One region of the Paenibacillus sp. CAA11 genome, then DNA from elsewhere that is predicted to be linked to it. Evidence: a T-box and tRNA genes for the amino acid it is inferred to sense, from the RefSeq annotation. Region 1 holds a T-box; the other regions hold tRNA genes.
What was found. The T-box of region 1 lies ahead of tyrS (tyrosine--tRNA ligase). A T-box ahead of a tRNA ligase gene usually reads a tRNA of that ligase, here a tRNA-Tyr.

Region 1 (3,610 bases):
ACGACCGGCTTATATGCATTGGTTTGTCAATAGCAGATCGCTATTAAACCAGCTTTACCAAGCTGTATTTCTTCTTGCCCTTCCGAATGATGATGAATTGTCCTCCGATGGCATCATCAGGAGTGACTTCAGCATCCAGTCCGCTCACACGTTCTCCGTTCATAGAGATCGCCCCACTGTTAATGTCCTCGCGTGCTTGGCGTTTGGACGGCTCAATGCCGAGATCCACCAGCCAATCTACAATGTTCTTGCTTTCTTTCCCCGCAGTATAGGTTGGCATCTCTTTGAAGCCTTCCTCGATTTCCTCTGCAGATAGAGAGCGAATGTCACCGCTGAATAGTGCAGCCGTAATGCGCTTAGCCTGCTCAAGCCGCTCTTCGCCATGCACGAATTTCGTCATTTCCTCGGCAAGAGCCTTCTGAGCTTCACGTTTGTGCGGTTCAGTCTCCACCTTGTGAGCCAGCTCTTCAATCTGCTCACGATCCAGGAAGGTGAAGTATTTCAAATATTTCACCACATCACGGTCATCGGTGTTCGCCCAGAATTGGTAGAATTCATACGGCGTCGTCTTCTTCGGATCCAGCCAAATGGCTCCGCCGGCAGATTTGCCGAACTTGGTGCCATCAGACTTCAGCATAAGCGGTATGGTCAGGCCGAAGGCTTTGGCCTCATTGCCTTCCTTTTTACGGATTAAATCCAGTCCGCTCGTGATATTCCCCCACTGGTCTGATCCACCGATCTGCAGCTGCACGTCTTCATGCTGGTACAGATGCAGGTAATCGATAGATTGAAGAATTTGATAGGAGAATTCAGTAAAAGATATGCCGCTATCCAGTCGGCTGGATACAACATCTTTGGCCAGCATCGTGTTGATGCTGAAGTTCTTGCCGTAATCACGCAGGAATTCAATGACATTGATTTGATGTGTCCAGTCATAGTTATTCACCATGCGGACCTGGTTATCTCCGTCTGTAACAAAAAGTTTCTTCATCTGTGCCGTCAAGGCTGCCACATTCTCCTGCACCTGCTCAAGAGTCTGCAGCGAACGCTCAGTCTGCCGGCCACTTGGGTCCCCAATGGTTCCTGTTGCTCCCCCAATCAAGATGACAGGACGGTGTCCTGCCAGCTGGAATCGCTTCAGCATAATAAACGGAATCAAGTGTCCGACATGCATGCTGTCCCCCGTTGGGTCAACCCCGCAATATAGGGAAATCGACTTGGTACTTGTCAGTTCCCGCAGGCCCTCTGCATCGGTTTGTTGGTTAATGGCATCGCGCCATTCCAGTTCATCAATAATGTTCAATTTAGGCAACTCCTTCTAAGTCATCTATTGGTTTATAAAAATAAAAAATCGTCCCCAGTCTTATTAAGACAAAAGGGACGATTATGGTTAACCGTGTTACCACCCAAATTGCATGATCAGCCCTCAAGACTTATCATGCCACTTTCTGCGAGGTATCGTTCGCTTGCATCCGCTTGGCATTACCCAAGTAGCTCCAGAGTGTAATTCACAGCATTTGTGTGTATCAGGTTCCATCAACCCCTGACTTTCTATAACAGGGACAAAGCCGCTACTGTCTCCTTCATTGCATATCACCTATAAGATTACAGATAGTATAGCCCAGCGCTAAAATCATTGTCAACCGCTTGAAGCTAATCTAATAATGAGTGAAGAAGCGTTCAGATATCTACAAATCAATCGGCTTAATAAACAGAGGTGTAGTCGCCTTAAGAGATCAGCTGGCCTGCAGGTGTTGCTGGAGTGGAACCATATGATGACGGTCATGCCAAATAAAGTCTTGCAGGTACTGCGGAATATTGAATTCATTACCATCGGCATCCGTATATTTTCGCGCGATGACCTCTTCTGGCATGACGCTGATTTCATGAATGATCTTCATCCGGATATCGATCGCCTGCTGGATCAATTCATCGGTAGAAACGTTTGCTGCATAATCCACAGCTTCCTTATTAAAGTCATCATATTTCAAATGCTGAAGCGTCAAGCCTTCCCCAGCAGCTATTTTTGCAATGGCTGTATCGTAAAAGTATTTGTCCCATCTCATCATGTGGGCGACAATGTCCTTGATAGACCATTTTCCCGGCTCCAGACTTGAGGCCCATTGTGCTTCATTTAACCCTTTCAAATCCTCGCAAAATAGAGCCCATTGTTCAAACGTAGTCAGCAGTGATGTTAATTCATTAGTCATCTTATCACTCTCTCCTTTAACGTTAATCCTCACGTGAAGATACTAGCGCTAAACAGTTGCTGCCCTGAGTCTGTCGCATAACTGCTTCTTACGATTACCAAGACTTCTCAAGCAGCTTCTCAAATTTACCTGCACTCATAATTTCATGCGTCACGAATTTACCGTTATAGAACAGACTGAACGTTGTCCATATGGCAGGAGATTGCTGGGCCTCTTCCCTTGTGGTGATGCGCTGCGTCTGAAAAGGAACTCCCTTGGCCTCTGCCACTTGACGCAAATCCTCTAGCACACCTATAGCGAATGGGCACTGAGCAGTATAGTAGATGAAAATGCCCTGATCTGAGCTTGCCCTTCCATGAACCGATGCTTTAAAAGAGGGGTTCGGCGCTTGCTCATTCCATTTGAGAACCAAAAGTTCGAAATAAGGACCGGCTTGATCCACTACCGTGAAGCCCATGTGCTCAAGATAGCGCTTGTCACTCAGATAAGGCATCTTCTTCTTACTGGACAAATGGACGATACCGTCCATACCCGCCTTCTTCGCATCCTGAATACATTGATCCAGCAGGTTTCTACTGTGCCCGCTACCTTTATGCCGTCCTGAAACCCAAAGGCAGTCAATGTACATGTAATTCGGAGCGTCGATGGGTACCCATGCTCTCTCAGCAGGCAAGTACTCGATAAATACCTTGGCCCTGTCATCAAGCCGATAGAATTTGAGCCCTTCCTCCATTCGATCGCTTAGCCATTGCTTCTTCTCGCGTACCGCGTCTTCGTACTGCTTGGCCCCCAGTGCGCAGCATATATGTTCTCTATCGATATTCTCCTTCGTAATTTGCAAATAAGTCATGATTGTATGCCTCTCCTTCGACTTAAGTTCAACATAAATAAAACTTCAATTACTAATTGAATTCTAAAGCTGCTCAATGTTCTATGTAAATTTGACGTACTTCAACTCAAAATCTCTGTTATTACTTTATCATGTTCAGCGCCATTTAAAAACCAATCTTTGGGACTACAACTATTTTTTTGTTTTACAAGTAGAGTAAAAAAAACGCAAAAAAGGAACCGTATTTTTGTACGGTTCCTCCCTCTGGGTCAGGCTAAATTCAGGTGCGTTTTGTCTCATCCAACCCGTTGGTTTCTTCCGTAGGCTGAGTGGTATAACGAGTTTGAGTTGGCAGAGGATACGTGCGCTTTGCATTATGAATGCGCGTGTCCTCATAGATCGTATTCGGATCTCCGTCTGTTTCATCTGGTCTTTGATCATAGGGCACTTGATATATCCCCTCCTTTTTATGCTTAGTTTATCCTGTATTCAGGCTTTCCATGCAAATCCTATTTATTGTGCCTTACGCCAGAATTGCCGCGATTTCTCATCACGTATAATGTAGCCCAGC
Region 2 (3,610 bases), 1.4 Mb from region 1:
TTTAATACCTGTGAAGATGCAGGTTACCCGCGACAAGACGGAAAGACCCCATGGAGCTTTACTGCAGCTTGATATTGGACTTTGATACGATTTGTACAGGATAGGTGGGAGCCTAGGAAGCCGGAGCGCCAGCTTCGGTGGAGGCGACGTTGGGATACCACCCTGATCGTATCGGAGTTCTAACCTGGTACCGTAATCCGGTGCGGGGACAGTGTCAGGTGGGCAGTTTGACTGGGGCGGTCGCCTCCTAAAGAGTAACGGAGGCGCCCCAAGGTTCCCTCAGAATGGTTGGAAATCATTCGAAGAGTGCAAAGGCAAAAGGGAGCTTGACTGCGAGACTGACAAGTCGAGCAGGGACGAAAGTCGGGCTTAGTGATCCGGTGGTACCGCATGGAAGGGCCATCGCTCAACGGATAAAAGCTACCCTGGGGATAACAGGCTTATCTCCCCCAAGAGTCCACATCGACGGGGAGGTTTGGCACCTCGATGTCGGCTCATCGCATCCTGGGGCTGAAGTAGGTCCCAAGGGTTGGGCTGTTCGCCCATTAAAGCGGTACGCGAGCTGGGTTCAGAACGTCGTGAGACAGTTCGGTCCCTATCTGTCGTGGGCGTAGGAAATTTGAGAGGAGCTGTCCTTAGTACGAGAGGACCGGGATGGACGCACCGCTGGTGCACCAGTTGTTCCGCCAGGAGCACAGCTGGGTAGCTAAGTGCGGAAGGGATAAGCGCTGAAAGCATCTAAGCGTGAAGCCCCCCTCAAGATGAGATTTCCCAACTAGTAAGACCCCTTGAAGACGACGAGGTAGATAGGCTGGAGGTGGAAGTGCAGTAATGCATGGAGCTGACCAGTACTAATCGGTCGAGGGCTTATCCTACAAGCTTTACGAAGTAAAGCTACTTCGGAAGCATAAGCTAGAAACCCACCAAAGTGAAGAGAACGCTGACGAAGCTGATTCCGAGTACTTTGGCGGGGCCCAGAGAATAACTAAAGCGCAATGAAGTTTCGTATCCAGTTTTCAAGCGATTAAGCTTGAATTGAATATTGTTCCCTGATAGCTCAGTTGGTAGAGCACTCGACTGTTAATCGAGTTGTCACAGGTTCGAGTCCTGTTCGGGGAGCCATTATGGAGAGGTGTCCGAGTTGGCCGAAGGAGCACGATTGGAAATCGTGTAGGCGTCACAAGCGTCTCGAGGGTTCGAATCCCTCTCTCTCCGCCACTATAATATGGCCCGTTGGTCAAGCGGTTAAGACACCTCCCTTTCACGGAGGTAACAGGGGTTCGATTCCCCTACGGGTCATAATTACCATAAATTACAGGTTGATTTAATTGCTTGGTATATGGTAAGATATTAATTGTGTTGTTATGGAGGCTTAGCTCAGCTGGGAGAGCATCTGCCTTACAAGCAGAGGGTCGGGGGTTCGAACCCCTCAGCCTCCACCATAATTTCACTGACGCGGGGTGGAGCAGCCCGGTAGCTCGTCGGGCTCATAACCCGAAGGCCGCAGGTTCAAATCCTGCCCCCGCAATTGCTTCACTTATTGGCCTGGAACCGTGGTGTAGAGGCCTAACATGCCTGCCTGTCACGCAGGAGATCGCGGGTTCGAATCCCGTCGGTTCCGCCATTATTTAATAAGTTTGGCTCGGTAGCTCAGTCGGTAGAGCAGAGGACTGAAAATCCTCGTGTCGGCGGTTCGATTCCGTCCCGAGCCACCATTTAAGAATTGAATAACATGCCGGTGTAGCTCAATTGGTAGAGCAACTGACTTGTAATCAGTAGGTTGGGGGTTCAAGTCCTCTCGCCGGCACCATTGTGGAGGCTTAGCGAAGTGGCCAAACGCAGCAGACTGTAAATCTGTTCTCGTCGAGTTCGGTGGTTCGAATCCATCAGCCTCCACCAGTTATAGGGGCATAGTTTAAAGGTAGAACAGCGGTCTCCAAAACCGTTAGTGTGGGTTCAATTCCTGCTGCCCCTGCCAATAAAGCTTTAAAATGTTTGAATATGGCGGTCGTGGCGAAGGGGTTAACGCACCGGATTGTGGCTCCGGCATTCGTGGGTTCAAGTCCCATCGATCGCCCCATTTTCATCTCAAGAATTAAATTTTGTTGGGGATTAGCCAAGCGGTAAGGCAACGGACTTTGACTCCGTCATGCATAGGTTCGAATCCTATATCCCCAGCCATTATGCGGACGTGGCTCAGCGGTAGAGCATCGCCTTGCCAAGGCGAGGGTCGCGGGTTCGATTCCCGTCGTCCGCTCCATCTATAATTAGGCGCCATAGCCAAGTGGTAAGGCACAGCTCTGCAAAAGCTTTATCCCCAGTTCGAATCTGGGTGGCGCCTCCAGTTATTCCTGCGGGAGTGGCGGAATCGGCAGACGCACAGGACTTAAAATCCTGCGGTAGGTGACTACCGTACCAGTTCAAGTCTGGTCTTCCGCACCATTGAATATGCGCCCTTAGCTCAGCTGGATAGAGCGTTTGACTACGAATCAAAAGGTCAGGAGTTCGAATCTCTTAGGGCGCGCCATTTATTTCCCGTAACTTTATAACTTGCCGGTGTGGCGGAATTGGCAGACGCGCGCGACTCAAAATCGTGAGGGAAACCGTGGGGGTTCGAGTCCCTTCACCGGCATATATTAAAGGGATCACAGAATTGCTTTTGCAATATTGTGATCCCTTTTGCTATACATATTATTTATTTAATGATGAATTCAGGATTAGGCCTAATACTGTCTATCCAATGTATCCTGCGCTTCATTTTGAATACCGAGGTAAAAGGACGGTGCTCCGCTTTCTCTTGGGGATGCAGCTATTGTCTCTCATGTAGCTATTGGAGGCTATGCAAGTGGGCACATTGCTCCGAGAAACAGTGAATTGAATGAGGTACGAACCATCATCTTGCCCAATTCGTCTTTTAGCAGCGTACAAGCTGAAGATATAAGGTAGCTAATCTATAAGGGCCTACGCTTTGGCTTCCCCTTTTAGATGTGATGACTATTATTTTCAACAAAGCCTAAATAAATAGAACGCCCTGTTGTACAGTTGATTGTACGAACAGGGCGTTTTTTATGCGATATAGCACGGAAAACTTGCTTTACATTATTGGTCGCTGTTCACAGGAGTAGATTCTCCATTAGCATCAGCTTTCTTAGCCATTCTAAGGCGGTTACGCTCTTCAAACTTGAATATACGATTCAGAAGAGGGTATATTCGCTTGGTCTCTTTGGTTAGTAACGGTCCTAGAATGGCAAGAATCAGCACATAGAGCGCTGCGAAGGGCTGTAGAATGGCCAAGAGTCCTCCGGCTTTGCCCAGGTTAGCCAGAATAATGGAGAACTCGCCGCGGGAGACGATGGTAAGACCAATATTCGAGGATGCCCGTGGGGACAATCCGGCACTGCGCCCGGCAAGCATTCCGGCTATATAATTACCTACTAAGGTTATAATTACAGCTGCAATTGCATACCACACGGCGCCGCCTAAGGCAGTTGGGTCAATCGTGAGTCCAAAGCTGAAGAAGAAGAGGGCGCCGAAGAAGTCGCGAAAAGGAATGACCAGCTTCTCAATCCGCTTAACATGCTCTGTCTCGGCCAATACGAGACCAACTAGC
Region 3 (3,610 bases), 890 kb from region 1:
AGCTCTTCCTGTGTCAACAGCTTACCGGACAATTCGTAAATCGTATTCTCATGGCCTACCCCCGTCAAAACAGCGGCAGCTGCTTCTGCATAATCCTGCTGCAATGCCCAGCCAACCTTGCCGGACCCTGCAGACGTTACCCACGGAGCTCCTGCTAGAACGCCCTGAATGCTTGCGCCCTCATTCTCCAAGTACCAGTTATTTCGCAAGAATGAATAGGGAATACCCGTTTGCAGAATCGCTTTCTCTGCAGCCTGGTGCGGTGGAGCCAGGAACATCTTGCTTTCCTGGGCATTGCCTAAACTTGTGTAAGCGATAAAGCCTACTTTGGCTCTAGCAGCGGCTTCCACAGCATTCGTATGCTGACGGATTCGGGTCTCATTGTCCCCGTCTGCGGAAATAATCAGTAGCCGATCAATCCCGGCAAAAGCCTTGTCCAGTGATTCCGGATGATCGAAATCCCCCTGTCTTACCTCCACGCCTTGTGCGCGAAGTGCTTCCGCTTTCTCCGGATGGCGAACACTGACTGCCAGCTGACTTGCCGGAACGGATTTCAAAAGTGTCTCGACGACCTTGGATCCGAGCTTTCCTGTAGCGCCTGTAACTAGAATTTTCATAAAAAGGACCTCCTATATTTAGCTGTATCTTTTCATATTGTAACATAGATAGTTACAATATGGTGATAAAATAAGAGCTCTTTTTCTTTTTCCTGAAATAGGACAGTCAGCTGCTTTCTTTATAGAAGCCAGTCTCCGTTCCACGCAGACCGAACTCTCCCCAGTTCTGGCTATAGAAAATGATCAATATTCCGTCCCACCTCGATTAAGGATTAAGTATGGACGACCATGGAAAGGTGTGTACTCATGTAATTTACATCGTATCCACATCGTTGTAACAGTGAGAGTTATACTTAGTGGAAATAATAAAAAAAGAAACGACATTATTGTCGTCTCTTCTTTGTAAGCAAAGCGGGTGATGGGAATCGAACCCACGCTACCAGCTTGGAAGGCTGGAGTTCTACCATTGAACTACACCCGCAAAATATATGGTCGGGATGACACGATTTGAACATGCGACCCCCTGGTCCCAAACCAGGTGCTCTACCAAGCTGAGCTACATCCCGACAAGCAATAAAAAAATGGCGCGCCCTAAGAGATTCGAACTCCTGACCTTTTGATTCGTAGTCAAACGCTCTATCCAGCTGAGCTAAGGGCGCATGGAGCGGACGACGGGAATCGAACCCGCGACCCTCGCCTTGGCAAGGCGATGCTCTACCGCTGAGCCACGTCCGCATAAATAATGATGCGCGTGGAGGGACTTGAACCCCCACGTCAAAGACGCTAGATCCTAAGTCTAGTGCGTCTGCCAATTCCGCCACACGCGCACATTTAAAGAAGTGAGCCATGAAGGACTCGAACCTTCGACACCCTGATTAAAAGTCAGGTGCTCTACCAACTGAGCTAATGGCTCTTACTTACTGGTGGAGGCTGATGGATTCGAACCACCGAACTCGACGAGAACAGATTTACAGTCTGCTGCGTTTGGCCACTTCGCTAAGCCTCCACAATGGTGCCGGCGAGAGGACTTGAACCCCCAACCTACTGATTACAAGTCAGTTGCTCTACCAATTGAGCTACACCGGCATATGAATATGGAATATGGTGGAGGCTGAGGGGTTCGAACCCCCGACCCTCTGCTTGTAAGGCAGATGCTCTCCCAGCTGAGCTAAGCCTCCGAAATGGGATGACCCGTAGGGGAATCGAACCCCTGTTACCTCCGTGAAAGGGAGGTGTCTTAACCGCTTGACCAACGGGCCTTACTATCAACATGGAGCTTTCAACCGGGATCGAACCGGTGACCTCATCCTTACCACGGATGTACTCTACCTACTGAGCTATGAAAGCAAGTGGCTCCCCGAACAGGACTCGAACCTGTGACAACTCGATTAACAGTCGAGTGCTCTACCAACTGAGCTATCAGGGAATAATGGTGGAGCCAAGCGGGATCGAACCGCTGACCTCCTGCTTGCAAGGCAGGCGCTCTCCCAGCTGAGCTATGGCCCCTTATCTCATCCCAAAAAGTGATGTGCAACTTTGGGATTCATTCCGATTATTTCTCGGGTCCCTGTACACTCAATTTCATGGAAGTTAGAGAATGGTGGGCCCTAGTGGACTCGAACCACCGACCTCACCCTTATCAGGGGTGCGCTCTAACCAGCTGAGCTAAGGGCCCTTATCTAATCTGCCGAACCATCGGCGAGACAAAGTTCCCATCAGGGAATTTGCTTGGCGGCGTCCTACTCTCCCAGGACCCTGCGGTCCAAGTACCATCGGCGCTGGAGGGCTTAACGGTCGTGTTCGGGATGGGTACGTGTGGAACCCCTCCGCTATCGCCACCAAACAGGTTTTTTCCGGTCGCTATCGCTCCCTGAAATTCATCAAGGAAAATAACCCACCTTCAAAAACAGCCTGCGAGAAAATATCAAACCTTGATATCCACCCACAATTGTTCAGATGTTTGATCACCTGAAAACTGGATACGAAACGAAATTGTGATTTAGATCTTCTCGGGGTTCCCGCAAAGTATTCGGAATCAGCCTCGAAGCCTCTTCTTCACTTTGTGGGGTCATTTTAGGATAAGCCCTCGACCGATTAGTACTGGTCAGCTCCATGCATTGCTGCACTTCCACCCCCAGCCTATCTACCTCGTCGTCTTCAAGGGGTCTTACTAACTCGGGAAATCTCATCTTGAGGGGGGCTTCACGCTTAGATGCTTTCAGCGCTTATCCCTTCCGCACTTAGCTACCCAGCTGTGCTCCTGGCGGAACAACTGGTGCACCAGCGGTGCGTCCATCCCGGTCCTCTCGTACTAAGGACAGCTCCTCTCAAATTTCCTACGCCCACGACAGATAGGGACCGAACTGTCTCACGACGTTCTGAACCCAGCTCGCGTACCGCTTTAATGGGCGAACAGCCCAACCCTTGGGACCTACTTCAGCCCCAGGATGCGATGAGCCGACATCGAGGTGCCAAACCTCCCCGTCGATGTGGACTCTTGGGGGAGATAAGCCTGTTATCCCCAGGGTAGCTTTTATCCGTTGAGCGATGGCCCTTCCATGCGGTACCACCGGATCACTAAGCCCGACTTTCGTCCCTGCTCGACTTGTCAGTCTCGCAGTCAAGCTCCCTTTTGCCTTTGCACTCTTCGAATGATTTCCAACCATTCTGAGGGAACCTTGGGGCGCCTCCGTTACTCTTTAGGAGGCGACCGCCCCAGTCAAACTGCCCACCTGACACTGTCCCCGCACCGGATTACGGTACCAGGTTAGAACTCCGATACGATCAGGGTGGTATCCCAACGTCGCCTCCACCGAAGCTGGCGCTCCGGCTTCCTAGGCTCCCACCTATCCTGTACAAATCGTATCAAAGTCCAATATCAAGCTGCAGTAAAGCTCCATGGGGTCTTTCCGTCTTGTCGCGGGTAACCTGCATCTTCACAGGTATTAAAATTTCACCGGATCTCTCGTTGAGACAGCGCCCAAGTCGTTACGCCATTCGTGCGGGTCAGAATTTACCTGACAAGGAATTTCGCTACCTTAGGACCGTTATAG

Region 2: it encodes a tRNA-Tyr, which carries the amino acid that the T-box ahead of tyrS (tyrosine--tRNA ligase) is inferred to sense. The anticodon was not compared.
Region 3: it encodes a tRNA-Tyr, which carries the amino acid that the T-box ahead of tyrS (tyrosine--tRNA ligase) is inferred to sense. The anticodon was not compared.

What each region holds. Positions count from the first base shown of each region.
Region 1 is NZ_CP028922.1:2,465,865-2,469,474, forward strand. It holds gene tyrS (tyrosine--tRNA ligase) at 44-1,303, opposite strand; T-box leader at 1,374-1,596, opposite strand; gene DCC85_RS11380 (DinB family protein) at 1,737-2,210, opposite strand; gene DCC85_RS11385 (N-acetyltransferase) at 2,305-3,060, opposite strand; gene DCC85_RS22970 (hypothetical protein) at 3,320-3,487, opposite strand; gene DCC85_RS11390 (YqeB family protein) at 3,553-3,610, opposite strand, start outside.
Region 2 is NZ_CP028922.1:3,913,722-3,917,331, reverse strand. It holds rRNA gene DCC85_RS18400 (23S ribosomal RNA) at 1-875, shown strand, start outside; tRNA gene DCC85_RS18395 (tRNA-Asn) at 1,047-1,122, shown strand; tRNA gene DCC85_RS18390 (tRNA-Ser) at 1,127-1,218, shown strand; tRNA gene DCC85_RS18385 (tRNA-Glu) at 1,228-1,299, shown strand; tRNA gene DCC85_RS18380 (tRNA-Val) at 1,367-1,442, shown strand; tRNA gene DCC85_RS18375 (tRNA-Met) at 1,455-1,528, shown strand; tRNA gene DCC85_RS18370 (tRNA-Asp) at 1,548-1,624, shown strand; tRNA gene DCC85_RS18365 (tRNA-Phe) at 1,640-1,715, shown strand; tRNA gene DCC85_RS18360 (tRNA-Thr) at 1,735-1,810, shown strand; tRNA gene DCC85_RS18355 (tRNA-Tyr) at 1,815-1,899, shown strand; tRNA gene DCC85_RS18350 (tRNA-Trp) at 1,905-1,978, shown strand; tRNA gene DCC85_RS18345 (tRNA-His) at 2,005-2,080, shown strand; tRNA gene DCC85_RS18340 (tRNA-Gln) at 2,107-2,181, shown strand; tRNA gene DCC85_RS18335 (tRNA-Gly) at 2,186-2,260, shown strand; tRNA gene DCC85_RS18330 (tRNA-Cys) at 2,271-2,344, shown strand; tRNA gene DCC85_RS18325 (tRNA-Leu) at 2,354-2,442, shown strand; tRNA gene DCC85_RS18320 (tRNA-Arg) at 2,451-2,527, shown strand; tRNA gene DCC85_RS18315 (tRNA-Leu) at 2,553-2,632, shown strand; gene DCC85_RS18310 (cation:proton antiporter) at 3,100-3,610, opposite strand, start outside.
Region 3 is NZ_CP028922.1:3,359,532-3,363,141, forward strand. It holds gene DCC85_RS15690 (SDR family oxidoreductase) at 1-617, opposite strand, end outside; tRNA gene DCC85_RS15695 (tRNA-Gly) at 968-1,038, opposite strand; tRNA gene DCC85_RS15700 (tRNA-Pro) at 1,047-1,123, opposite strand; tRNA gene DCC85_RS15705 (tRNA-Arg) at 1,140-1,216, opposite strand; tRNA gene DCC85_RS15710 (tRNA-Gly) at 1,218-1,292, opposite strand; tRNA gene DCC85_RS15715 (tRNA-Leu) at 1,304-1,384, opposite strand; tRNA gene DCC85_RS15720 (tRNA-Lys) at 1,398-1,470, opposite strand; tRNA gene DCC85_RS15725 (tRNA-Tyr) at 1,479-1,563, opposite strand; tRNA gene DCC85_RS15730 (tRNA-Thr) at 1,568-1,643, opposite strand; tRNA gene DCC85_RS15735 (tRNA-Val) at 1,660-1,735, opposite strand; tRNA gene DCC85_RS15740 (tRNA-Glu) at 1,745-1,816, opposite strand; tRNA gene DCC85_RS15745 (tRNA-Thr) at 1,829-1,904, opposite strand; tRNA gene DCC85_RS15750 (tRNA-Asn) at 1,908-1,983, opposite strand; tRNA gene DCC85_RS15755 (tRNA-Ala) at 1,988-2,063, opposite strand; tRNA gene DCC85_RS15760 (tRNA-Ile) at 2,156-2,232, opposite strand; rRNA gene rrf (5S ribosomal RNA) at 2,284-2,400, opposite strand; rRNA gene DCC85_RS15770 (23S ribosomal RNA) at 2,632-3,610, opposite strand, start outside.